One region of the Sediminibacillus dalangtanensis genome, then DNA from elsewhere that is predicted to be linked to it. Evidence: riboswitches for the same ligand, from Rfam matches in the RefSeq annotation. Region 1 holds a riboswitch; each other region holds the start of a gene.
The links. A riboswitch is a leader RNA that binds a small molecule or an ion and turns the genes downstream of it on or off. The one in region 1 is predicted to bind S-adenosylmethionine.

Region 1 (3,212 bases):
ATATTCCCCCAAAAGACCGTGATATTGCCATGGTTTTTCAAAACTACGCACTCTATCCGCATATGGACGTATACAGCAATATGGCATTCGGACTGAAACTGCGTAAATTTGATAAAAAAGAAATAGATAGACGGGTGAAGGAAGCAGCGAAAATCCTCGGTCTGGAAGGATACTTAAAGCGAAAGCCAAAAGCGCTTTCTGGCGGACAAAGACAGCGGGTCGCACTTGGACGGGCGATTGTCCGGGATGCAAAAGTGTTTTTGATGGACGAGCCGTTATCCAATCTAGATGCCAAATTACGGGTTCAAATGCGCGCAGAAATTCAAAAGCTGCATAAACGACTGCAAACAACTACTATTTACGTCACGCACGACCAAACCGAGGCCATGACGATGGCAAGCCGTCTAGTGGTCATGAAGGATGGCATTGTCCAACAAGTCGGAGCCCCCAAAGAAGTCTATGACTGTCCAAACAATGTATTCGTTGGTGGTTTCATCGGTTCTCCCTCTATGAATTTCTTTCATGGCAGGATAACGGACGACGGTTTTGTCATCGGCGACTTCCGGTTCAAACTTCCAGAAGCCAAATTAAAACAACTTTCAAGATTAGGCTATCGGGAAAAGGATGTGATAATGGGTATCCGACCGGAGGCCATCGAAAAGGAGGAGCAAATTGCTCCAAATAAATCAGATACGAGTTTCCCTGTCACCGTCGATGTAGCCGAACTTATGGGAGCAGAAACATACCTTTATTCAAGTCTAGGGGAACAAACCTTTATTGCAAGGATCGATGCCAAGTTTTCTATTCAAGGCGGGGATCAGCTGAACCTTTCTTTTGATATGGAGCAGGTTCTTTTCTTTGATCAAGACAGCGAGGATCGAATTCATCTTGATGCCGAAGTCGCCTCCGCAACCGGCTAAAAAGAAAAAATATTCCGAAATATCTGTTGACAGTTATCGTTACCATTGGTAATATAATTCCTAATTAAACCAAAAACCAAATAAACGAAGGTGTCTCTTATCAAGAGCAGGTGGAGGGAAATGGCCCGATGAAGCCCGGCAACCGACTGTAATACCATTGTGAAATGGGGCGTATCACTACGCCGCGGTTCTAACCGCTTAAAGCACGGTGCTAATTCCTGCAGTAGCAATACTGCAAGATAAGAGAAAGGGCGTTGCATGTTTTGGATGATAAACCTCTTTCTCTTAGAAAGAGGTTTTTTTGATTGCTTTTATCAACTAAAGGAGGAATACGAAATGTTTCTAATGTATGGATTATCGGCTATTGGTTTTGCTTTGATCGGGAGCATTGTTTGCTCGATTATGTATCCGAAAGGCAAGGAGGCCGCTAAATGAGTACATTGCCGACTTGGACAATTATACTGATTGTATTGCTGCTCGCCAGTTATGTTGTTGGTGTCTCCTATATCGGAAAACGGGGTGCCCCATACAGCAAAACAATGGCCGGATTCGCAACGGCTCGCGGCAAAGTAAGTCCCTGGCTTGTCGGAGCCAGTTTTGCTGCTACCTTTGCCAGCGCCAATTTATACTTAGGGCTTCCGGGACTCGCCTATCAATATGGCATTTCAGTATTGTGGTACACATTAGGCAGCTTTGGCACCGCATGGATCGGGCTGCTACTCTTCGCAAAAACATTTTGGAAGTATCAAAAAGAAAAAGGCGGTGTGTCCACCTTGCCAGAGTGGCTGGGAAAACGCTATAACAGCAAAACGCTTCAAATCTTGGTATCTATTCTACTATTGTTCAATATCTATTATATCGTCGGACAAAATGTAGGACTAGCAACCATATTTGAAACGATCATCGGTATCCCATACGAATGGGGAGTCGTCGCCGGCGTGATGATCACCATCATTTACATCGGGCTGGGCGGTGCCTTTGCTCAAATCATCACCGATGCTTTTCAGGGGATATTGATGTCTGTCACCTCTGTCTTGATTATTGTTTCATTGTTCTGGACAATTGGTGGCGGCTTCCAGGTATTTGACCGGATGTTCGATCAACTTGCGGCCATTCATCCTTCCCTAGTCTCCACCTTTTCAGCAGAGGGTCCCTATGACAGCGTTCCGACTGTCCTTGCCATACAATTTTTGATGATCAGTTTTGTATTGATGCCTCATTTACTAAATAAGATTTTGGCGATTGAAACGGAAAAAGAACTGCGTCCATTTGTAATTTCCAGTGGCGTGCATTTATTCTTCATTTCTTATCTGCCTGTGTTTGGCGGATTTGCAGCAAGGATTCTCGTTCCCGGCCTGGCCGAGGCAGATCAAGCATTGCCCGCTTATTTAATCGAGGCTTTTCCACCCGCCCTCGTTGCGTTGATGATTGTCGGTGTAATTTCAGCAGTGCTTTCGAGCACAGACAGCCTTTATCTATCGATAACTTCCAGTATCGGCAATGACATTTACCTGCCGCTGGTACAAAAAACACAATCCAGACTTACTCCCGCCAACTATGATCAGCGTGCAGTTATCATTGCAAAGTCTTCTTTGATAGTTGTCGGAGCTGCTTCGCTGTACTTGTCAATAAATCGCCCGGAGTCCCTGGCCATGCTCATTCAATTTAGTTTCTCGGCCATCATCAGCGGCGTATTCGGACCAGTGCTGCTAGGCTACTTTTGGAATAAAGGAAATCGAACAGGCGCAATTGTTTCCGTTTTAACCGGTTCCCTGTCCTATTTGGCCTTTACACAATTCAACCTGCTCCCTAATTTGTACATTGCCCTGTTTGTCAGTTCTGCTCTTGGATTTATCAGCATGCTGGCGGCGAGCTATTTGGCGACAGCATTCGGACCTAAGGTGCGTATGGCTGGCAAACATAGTGCTTAAATGGCAAATTGCTAAATAATTCGTTACAGGAGGAATTCCCATTGACAAAAGAAATCATTTTACATGCCTTCGAAATGAACAGCGCGATGCATAATTCGCATGGACTTTGGAAACATCCGGACAGCAAGCGGCATCGCGGCTATAAGGATTTGCAATATTGGGTAGACCTTGCCCGCTTGTTGGAGAAAGGTAAATTCGATGCGGTGTTTTTTGCTGATGTGCTCGGCATTTACGATGTTTACCGTAATAGTAAAACGCCATCAATCCGAGATGGTTTACAAGTGCCGGTGAACGACCCTGCCCTGCTTGTTTCAGCAATGGCACAAGCGACTGATCACCTGGCATTCGCCATTACTGTCAG
Region 2 (3,212 bases), 160 kb from region 1:
TGATTGTTCATATAAGGTAAGCTTCTTAGAAAACCTTCCTATGATTCTATTGTTTGATGAGTATTTCTTATTGCTATGGCGAGCTTGATGGATTGGCGCGTTTTCTGTTAGAAAGTTTTACTTTTGCTAAATCAATTGACGTGTCCTTGCTGTTTCTCCCATCGCGAGATTCACTTAATACTTGAAGAAGCACTTTTAACACTTCAGTCCAGTTAGCGTTCGGTATTACAAAGCGGATTTCACTGCGGTCATGTTTATTTGGTTGAATCGGTGCCTGACAAACCGAGCTTTTTGATCAATGGTTTGATGGACATCCCCTGGACAATCAAAGAGAATAAGACAACGGAGAAGGTCAGTAACAGGACAGTGTCACGGCCGGTGAATTCCATTGGAAGGCTGAGAGCGAGCGCAATCGATAAGCTTCCTCGTAAACCGCCCCAGTTAAGAAGAATCCGCTCTTTCCGATTCAAATCTTTTACGGGCAATGTGCTGATGTACAAGGCGATGATTCGACCGGTGATGACAAGAACGATCGCAAACGCGATGATGTTCCACTGATTATTGAAATCGATGTTGCGGATTTCCAATCCAATCAGCAAAAAGATGATTGAGTTGGCAACAAGGGTGATCACATCCCAAAACGTGTTGATAGTCACTCTCGTTTTTTCCGTCATACCAATTTTTCCGCCATAATCGGCAAACATAAATCCACCTGCTACCACCGCAATGACCCCGGATACCTCCAAGTGCTCCGCAATAAAATAGCTTCCGAAAAACAAGATGGCTGACAATGCAATCTCAAATGGATAATCATCAAAAAAGCGAATGATTTGAGAAAAAATAAAGCCGAGGATGACACCGACCAGCACGCCGCCCACACTGAATTTCAAGAATAACAGAATGCCACTGCCAAGTCCTTCCCAGCCTAACTCAATATAGGTAAGTAAATAAATCGATGAAATTTTGAAGAGTACCACGGCAATGCCATCATTGAACAATGATTCCCCTTCCATGATCGTGGACAGCTTTTCCGAAACGCCTAACGACTTAAAAATGGACACAACACTGATTGGGTCTGTGGCACTCATTAACGCTGCAAACGTGAACGCCACGGCTATTGGCAAGCCAATAAAATAATGGGTGGCAAAGCCAATCACGATAAACGACAGAAACGTACCGATGAAGGCCATACCGAGAACTGCGCGCTTATGTTGGTATAAATGGTGAAATGGCAGTTTCAGTGTCGCATCCCCCAGTAAAATCGGCAGGAACAATGAAATAATAATGGTCTGAAAAACTTCTGATTGGGTAATGTATGCTTCTGCTTCATCTATCAGTGGTACATGAACATTAATAATGCCCAGAAATAAACCGACCAAAACGAGTGCAATTGTATAAGGCTGACCGATCTTTTTAGCAATCCCGATAACGGCAACCGAGATAGCAAGCAGGATAAGAATCTGGATAAAAGTTTCGTTAAATTCATGCATAACGTTTCCTCCTGGATTAAGTATATCTATATGTTTCTCAAAAACCGGGCAGATAAACCTGCCAAACAAGCTACTTTATGCAGGCAGCACTATTCTGATTATTACAAAAAGTAGTTGACATGGAAAGTCATTGGTATTATGATAGGTGTCAAATTAAAAATTCTTATCCAGAGAAGCCGAGGGAACTGGCCCATTGAAGCTTCAGCAACCTCTGACTGTTGTCAGAAAGGTGCTAATTCCAGCCAAGATGCATTCTTGGGAGATAAGAGCGGATATCGGACGATAACAGCCCTCTTTTCTCATACTGCGGAAAAGGGGGCTTTTCTTATGGAAAAATTCCCTCTTACCCGAGTTGCTACGTAAATGCCATTTGGCAGAAAGGGAGAGATTTTCTTGAGTGAAATCATCATTTTATCTGGAAGTCCTTCAGCCCAATCTGGAACCGACGCGGTGCTGAACTATTTAGGGGAGTCTTTAAGGCGAAAGGGGTTTTCCACTGCACATTTATCTGTAAAGGATATCCCGCAAGCCGATTTGTTTGAAGGAAGGTATGACAGTCAGGCGGTTACGGAAGCGTCAGCGCTCATCCGTCAGGCAAAGGGGGCTATTGTCGGATCCCCCGTGTATAAAGCTGCTTACTCTGGTGTTCTCAAGGCATTTTTGGATATTTTGCCGCAGGATGTACTGGAGGATACACCGGTCTTACCACTGATGACCGGCGGCAGTCCCTCCCATTTACTTGCCGTGGAATATAGTTTGAAGCCGCTGTTGGCTACGCTGAAGGGACAGAATTTGAAGGGCGTTTATCTTTTGAACAAATGCATCGATAAACAGGACATCGAACAGCCGATTCATGATCATGACTTAAACCTGCGATTAGAGAAGCAACTGGATTATTTCGTCCAGACGGTCAATAAGCAAAAGCAGCCAATTTAAACCAATAAATATCCATCACAAGGAGGAGTAAATCGAATGACGGATAAGCGGATTTATTTAAACGCCTTTGATATGAATTGTGCAGGACACCAATCACCGGGATTATGGACACACCCTGACGACCAATCACACAGATACAAGGATAGTGAATATTGGATTGAGCTGGCAAAGCTTTTGGAAAGAGGAAACTTTGATGCAGTGTTTTTAGCTGATGTATTAGGTACCTATGATGTTTACGAGAATTCCCGGGATGCGGCGGTAAGACAGGGAGCTCAATCACCCGTGAACGACCCATTGCTGGTCGTCCCGCTTATGTCGGCGGTCACCAGGCATCTTGGTTTTGGCGTGACTGCTTCTGTCAGCCATGAGCATCCCTACACCTTCGCTCGCAGAATGTCGACTTTAGATCATTTGACAAAAGGAAGAGTAGGATGGAATATCGTTACTTCTTATTTAAAAAGTGCCGCAGTGAATATGGGGCTGGAAGACCAGGTGAACCATGATGAGCGGTATGATATTGCAGCAGAGTACGTGGATGTTTGCTACAAGCTTTGGGAGGGCAGCTGGGAAGATGAAGCAGTCCGTCTCGATAAAGAGAACGGAATTTATACGGATCCGGAAAAAGTCCATGACATCCATCATGAAGGCAAGTATTTCAAAGTTCCAGGCGCTCACTTAAGTGAACCATCGCCACAACGCACACCGGTGATTTATCAGGCTGGTGCTTCGAAAAAAGGCAGGGCATTTGCCGCCAGCAATGCTGAATGTGTCTTCATCGGCGCTCCA
Region 3 (3,212 bases), 380 kb from region 1:
TTTCTTTCCCGTCGGTTTCGACCCGTTCTGTCGGGGACTGCAATGCCCAGCGGATTACTCCCTCATCGTTGATGACGATTTCTGGTCCGCTCTCCTTTTGTTGCCCCGTCGCTTTTGCCAATGCTGCATCCAAATCGTTGATCAAATCTCTCACCGACTCGATCCCCACCGACAGCCGGACGAGCTCCGCTTTGACTCCGGTCCGTTCCAATTCCTCCGGTGACAGCTGCTGGTGGGTCGTGGAGGCCGGATGGATGATCAACGATTTGGCATCTCCGACATTGGCTAGATGCGACCATAAAGCCACATTGTTGATTAACTTGCGGCCTGCTTCTTTCCCGCCCTTAATGCCAAAATTGACGATTGAACCGTACCCGTGCTGCAAGGTTTCACTTGCTTGCTGGTGGGACGGATGCTCCTCCAATCCTGGATAGGACACCCATTCCACTGCCGGATGGTCCTTTAAGTAACGGGCAAGCTCCACCGCATTCTGGTTATGCCGTTCAACGCGCAGATGCAAAGTTTCCAGGCCTTGCAGCAGCAAAAAAGCGTTGAAAGGACTCAGCGAAGCTCCGAAATCACGCAGCAGCTGCACCCTTACTTTGGTGCTGAACGCCAATGTTCCGAAATCCACGGCATAGCGGATGCCATTGTAGCTCGGATCCGGGTCCGTAAACTGGGGGTATTTTTCCGAATTCCAATCAAATCTTCCACCATCGACGATCACCCCGCCAATCGAAGTGCCATGCCCTCCAATCCATTTGGTTGCCGAGTGAACGACAATATCTGCTCCAAGTGTGATTGGCTTGCAAACATGTGGTGTAGCAAAGGTGTTGTCAATGATCAGCGGCACCCCATGTTCATGGGCGATTCCCGCAACTTTTTCGACATCGAGCACGTGCAGACTGGGATTGCCGATGATTTCTCCATACACTGCTTTGGTTTTATCGGTAATCGCCGCGCGGAAATTTTCAGGATCGGTCGGATCGACAAAGTTTACCTTGATGCCATAACGCGGCAGGGTGGTCGAGAACAAATTGTACGTACCGCCATATAAGTTGGTGGCAGCTACAATTTCATCCCCTGCACTGGCCAGGTTAAGAATCGATAATGTGATAGCTGCCATACCGGAAGATACACCGACTGCCGCCACGCCTTCCTCCAACAAAGCCAGCCGTTTTTCAAAAACATCTACAGTCGGATTTCCCAAACGGGAATAAATGTTTCCCGGTTCATCGAGAGCGAACAACCGCTCTGCATGTTCTGTATCGTGGAACACATAGGAAGTAGTTTGATAGATTGGGACAGCTCGCGACCCTGTTGTCGGATCCGGGGACTGACCGCCGTGAAGTGATAACGTTTCTAAATCATAAGTATTTGCCATGTTTCTATTCCTCCTGTTAATTAACTTTTTATCAGCCAAAACAAAAAGCCCTCTTCATAAGAAGAGGACTGATCACACAATCTCTCCTCTTATCTACCAGGATTACTCCTGCAGGAATTAGCACCTTTCAAGTCAATTCGACTTGAAGGTTGCCGGGCTTCATCGGGCCAGTCCCTCAGCCTCTCTGGATAAGAGTCCATATTAAATTGTCTTGTCTTTGTGTATTAGTTTTCCAATCCCGATTTAATAATGCTTCCCCATTTTTCAAATTCGACCAGAAAACCGTCATGCCCGAAACTGGTATCAATCAACGTGTATTCTGCCTCTTTCCCATTCTGTTTCAACTGGTCGATGAACTGTTCCAGCGAACCCGGCGGAAACAGCAAATCCCCGCTGTAACCCAGCGCCGTTACCGGTGCTTCAATCCGGGAAGCGGCCTGTTGCCAACCGTCGCGACCACGCCCGATATCATGGGTATCCATCGCCTTCAACAAATACAAATAACTGTTGGCATCAAAACGTTTGGTCAGCTTTTTCCCCTGGTAATCAAGATAGGATTCGATTTCATAGGCAATTTCATCGTGGAAGTTCCCGGCAGGGGCACGCTGCTTCCTGGAAAAACGTTCATTGAACAAATCTCCCGATCGGTATGTGATCATCCCCACCATACGTGCCAGACTCAATCCACTCTCCGGTATGGTTCCTTCGGTATAATTGCCATTGTTCCAATTCGGGTCATGAAGAATGGCAAGCCTTGCGATATTGTTAAATGCAATCGCATAGTCGGTCAAGTACGGCGTGACAGCCAATGGGATCAAACGGTCCATTTTGTCAGGGTACATCACTCCCCACTCCAATACTTGCATCCCGCCGAGCGACCCGCCTATGACTGCGGTCAAATGGTCGATACCCAATTTTTCAAGTGCCATCTGTTGGGCACGGACCATATCGCGGACCGTTATAAACGGAAACTTGGCCTGGTAGGGCTCTCCTGTCCGAGGGTCTAGACTAAGCGGTCCGGTCGAACCATTGCAGCCGCCCAATACGTTGAATGAAATAACTTGGAACCGATCACTATCGATAAAGCCCCCAGGGGTGATCATTTCTGCCCAGTAGCCTGGCATATCCTGGTCACCAGCTGCATGTTGGCTGCCGGTCAATGCATGACAGACTAGGATTGCCGGTCCCTCGGCCAATCCAACCCGTTCGTAGGCAAGCTCAACCTCCTGGATCACGGTACCGGATTCCAACTCGAGTTCTCCTATGTTGACAGTACCGGTCTTCCTCTCAACAGCTGTTTTCACTTCCATACGACGGATCCACCACCTTTCTTGTTTTCAATTGATTTGCTCATTTCTCAATCCATTCGCCACAGCGAACCCATATGGATATTCTTTATCACTTTTCCAGTTGTTTGCCTCCCAGTTAACTGTCCAGGAAGGCAGGACAAAAGCGCAAGCGCCTGTTTAAAGGAGTACAGGCTAGAGTCGCCACGTCCTGTGGCAACGCCTGCATGACCCACATCGTTTGGGCCTCCGACAAGCTTAAGAATAGCCTCGGCTTGGCGCTTTTTGCCACACAGAGGGTGGGCTTAAGACCTCGAGGGGGTAAGCGCTGGAGCTGGATGTGGCTGGTTCAGCCAATAATGATCCACAGACAGTTAAATTTATAAATTTCCTACACAATAAAAAAATGCCTCTCCAGAAGATAGAGAGGCATTGGTTATCAATTCACTCCTTATCTTCCAAGCTTTCGCTCAGCAGGAATTAGCACCTTTTTAAGCCGTGGCTTAAAGGTTGCCGGGTTTCATCGGGCCAGTCCCTCCACC
Region 4 (3,212 bases), 530 kb from region 1:
TTGTCCGCCAGGAATTGTTCATACTTTTCAATAATCGGCTCGTTGAAATTCTCCACAATGCGGAACTTTGATTGATCCTCCGGTTGTTCTCCCACTGGGCAGAACAAGTCATCGATTGTGCAGGCATCTGCAGGACATAATTCGAATCCTTCCGACGTATCGACCTGAACAGCGTATAGAAACTTTCCGTCGATGAATTCACAGCGGGTAATATATGGCTCGGGTGCCTGTATATATTCCTGAACAAGGGTGATGCCATCGACCGGCTCATCAAAATCGGGGCCATCCAAGTACTCCTTCAATCCGTCGATGGTATGGAACAACTGAACTCCCAACCCTTTTCCTGCCCTGTTGTGTTTCGTGATGAATGATGCTGCATTGAGTTTTTCAGCCGCATCCACAATCTGCTCCTTGCCGACAGCTGCCAGCGTTTTCGGAGTACGGATTCCCGCTTCATTCAACGCCATATACTGATTGACCTTGCTCAATTCAAGTCGAAGTGCACTGCTGCCATTGATCACCGTGCGCCCGTGTCGCTCCAGCCATGCTAAAACCGCCTCCGTCAATTCAGGGGCATATCGATGATCTCTTGTATGGGATGAAGCACTAATCCGGCTATAAAAGATCCCTTCGGGTGGTTCTTCTGTTAAATCGACCATCCCCTGGTCTAAAAACCATTCTTCATAAGGAACCTCCAGCTCCTCCAATCGTTTGGTCAGGTGTTCGGTCCACTCACTGTTTTCATGGATTACATATACTTTGCTCATTCTGCCGTCTCCTCTCCTTGGTGTGGTTTCGTTTCAAGTTATTTAAATAACTGGCGTCTTTTTATTTAAATAACTGGCGTCTTTTTTCCTCCACAAGCGGCATCACTTGTTCTGAAAAACGTTTCATCTCTTCAAGTTGCGGGGAAAACTGCAATAACAGTAAATCCAATCCTGCTTCTTCATATGCCGCGATCCGTTCCGCAATTTGTTCCGGTGTACCAATTAAATTTGGACGAAGACCCCGATTCGAAACCGAGTAATCGTTCCGTTTCACCTGCTGCTCCAGCTGTGACTTGCTGATAAAATCCTGGTAACCGGCATATCCAGCCGTATCCTTCACATCGGTAATTCGTCTCCATTCTTCCAGTGCTTCTTCCTCAGTGTCTCGGCAAATTACATAAGCCGCCATACCAAACGAGTGGAATGCTGGCTGGCCGGCTTCTTCCCGCCGAACCTTCATTTCCGCTATCTTGCTTGCAATTTCATCGACCGTGCCTCCGTGCATGACATAAGCGTCACAGGAATCGACAATCGCCTGTTTGCCACGGTCGCTTTCGCCTCCCGCATACACAGTCGGATAAGGTTTTTGAACCGGCTTGGGAGCCAGCTTGGCATTGTTCACTTCATAATAGTTGCCATGGTAAGAGAATGTCTCTTCCTGCCACATCCCTTTTAACACATCCAGAAATTCTTCTGTCCGGTCATACCGCTCATCGTGAGCGGTAAACGCTCCACCATATTGTTTCGCTTCTTCTTCCCACCACGCTGAGACAACGTTCAGTGTGAACCGGCCGTTACTGATATGATCAATGTTCGCTGCCATTTTTGCTGCTACAGCAGGATTGTGGAACCCGGGACGTACCGCGGTCATGATTTCAATTTTTTCCGTCACTGCTGCCAGTCCGGCTGCTGTCGACCATGCTTCCAGGGAATCGGCATCGATTCCTTTTATGTCGTTTAAATATAACTCAGCAATCAGCGTGGTATCATAGCCCCATTTTTCTGCTGACTGAATCACTTGTTTGGCATAATCAAAGGTTGGGGGCATCTGTTCATCCTCTACGTTTCGCAACCATCCGCCGAAAATCGGCAGCCAAAATCCATACTTCATGTTATCTCTCCCCTGCCTGAATACTAATGATTTTTTGTTTCCGAATAAGACCTTAGTCGAAACCGAGTGTTATAAAAAAGCCTTCTCCCGGAGAGGAAGAAGGCTTTTTTGTCAATCTGCTTCTTATCTCTCAGAGTACATTTACTCTGCAGGATTTGGCACCTTCCTGAATTATCAGTGGGTTGCCGGGCTTCATCGGGCCTTTCCCTCCGCCTCTCTTCATAAGAATCGTTATTCGGTTGAAGTAATCTTATCAAATAACTCGGGTTAATTGCAACTGGTTGATTTCCCTAATTACATTGATTTTGTTTTTCATAAAACCTATAAACTGTGAATTAACTTGAATGTGTCTTCCTGACATCCGGCCTTTATTTAGGTTGGAGAACAGCGCTGAGGAAATACCCTACGCTTTCCGCGGGCGGCTGGTGAGCTTCCTCGAGCTAACGCTCTGCGGGATCTCTCCGAGGCCTTTGCTCCCGCAGGAGTCTCCGGGTATTTCCTCAGCTAGGAATAGCTTCCTGTTTTTAAGCGAGTATACTAGACATATTTTTCTTCATTCAATAGCATGAAACATCTTATCAAAAGACATTTCTAGGAAAACAAGCAGAAAGACCGAGAGAAGAGGAAAAGACGTACATATCCTCACAAGCGTTTTATTAAGAGGTTTAATGCCTGCGATAATCAGCAAACTTCTTAGCGCAGGTAGCATACGAAGACTCCAGCGGGAACAGCGCGAGCTGAAGATCCACTTGGTAAAGCGGTTTTCTTTACCAAGTTAGCTGAAGCCGTGTCCGCGGAAAGCGAAGTATGCTACCGAAGCGGTGGGTAACACGCTTTTTGAATAGGCAACGGAGCTTCCCATTAAAGTTACTGCATAGTTTCTATCAACTCTCAAGACGAAACAATAAAGTCTAGGAAAAGTGTGCTTGTTTTGGCTGACGCCCAATTCGGACGGAAATGGTTAGATTTCTCTTGCCTAAGCCCTGTCATACAAGTCTTCCGGTAGCTGTTGCAAAAAGGCGGACACTGGACCGATCGAGAACACAGCCAGTTCATGCATCGCCCTCGTACATGCCGTGTAAAGCAAATTCCGCTCCAGTTCCCGGTAATATTGAGCAGCGGAAGCATTATAGATAATCGCCGCATCAAACTCAATTCCTTTTGCCAGATAAGCAGGTATCACAAGCAGCCCTTTTTGAAAGGTGTGCGTTTCTTCATCCATCAGCTTTGCTTCTGTTTCCTCGCGTAATAATTGATACGCCTCCCGGCTCTCCTCCATCGTTTTGCATATGACAGCGATCGTTTGGTGATTTGCAGCGGTATAGCCTTTTATT

Region 2: it holds a riboswitch for S-adenosylmethionine, as region 1 does, so the genes downstream of both, ssuE (NADPH-dependent FMN reductase) here and ERJ70_RS15820 (sodium:solute symporter family protein) in region 1, are expected to answer to the same signal.
Region 3: it holds a riboswitch for S-adenosylmethionine, as region 1 does, so the genes downstream of both, ERJ70_RS14125 (PLP-dependent aspartate aminotransferase family protein) here and ERJ70_RS15820 (sodium:solute symporter family protein) in region 1, are expected to answer to the same signal.
Region 4: it holds a riboswitch for S-adenosylmethionine, as region 1 does, so the genes downstream of both, ERJ70_RS18160 (LLM class flavin-dependent oxidoreductase) here and ERJ70_RS15820 (sodium:solute symporter family protein) in region 1, are expected to answer to the same signal.

What each region holds. Positions count from the first base shown of each region.
Region 1 is NZ_CP046956.1:3,187,059-3,190,270, forward strand. It holds gene ERJ70_RS15815 (ABC transporter ATP-binding protein) at 1-920, shown strand, start outside; SAM riboswitch class I at 1,015-1,166, shown strand; gene ERJ70_RS15820 (sodium:solute symporter family protein) at 1,352-2,851, shown strand; gene ERJ70_RS15825 (LLM class flavin-dependent oxidoreductase) at 2,893-3,212, shown strand, end outside.
Region 2 is NZ_CP046956.1:3,025,383-3,028,594, reverse strand. It holds gene ERJ70_RS15130 (cation:proton antiporter) at 255-1,490, opposite strand; SAM riboswitch class I at 1,651-1,759, shown strand; gene ssuE (NADPH-dependent FMN reductase) at 1,884-2,426, shown strand; gene ERJ70_RS15120 (LLM class flavin-dependent oxidoreductase) at 2,463-3,212, shown strand, end outside.
Region 3 is NZ_CP046956.1:2,811,985-2,815,196, forward strand. It holds gene ERJ70_RS14125 (PLP-dependent aspartate aminotransferase family protein) at 1-1,384, opposite strand, end outside; SAM riboswitch class I at 1,471-1,579, opposite strand; gene metX (homoserine O-acetyltransferase MetX) at 1,609-2,694, opposite strand; SAM riboswitch class I at 3,119-3,212, opposite strand, start outside.
Region 4 is NZ_CP046956.1:3,716,148-3,719,359, forward strand. It holds gene ERJ70_RS18155 (ATP-grasp domain-containing protein) at 1-767, opposite strand, end outside; gene ERJ70_RS18160 (LLM class flavin-dependent oxidoreductase) at 829-1,878, opposite strand; SAM riboswitch class I at 1,999-2,106, opposite strand; gene helD (RNA polymerase recycling motor HelD) at 2,855-3,212, opposite strand, start outside.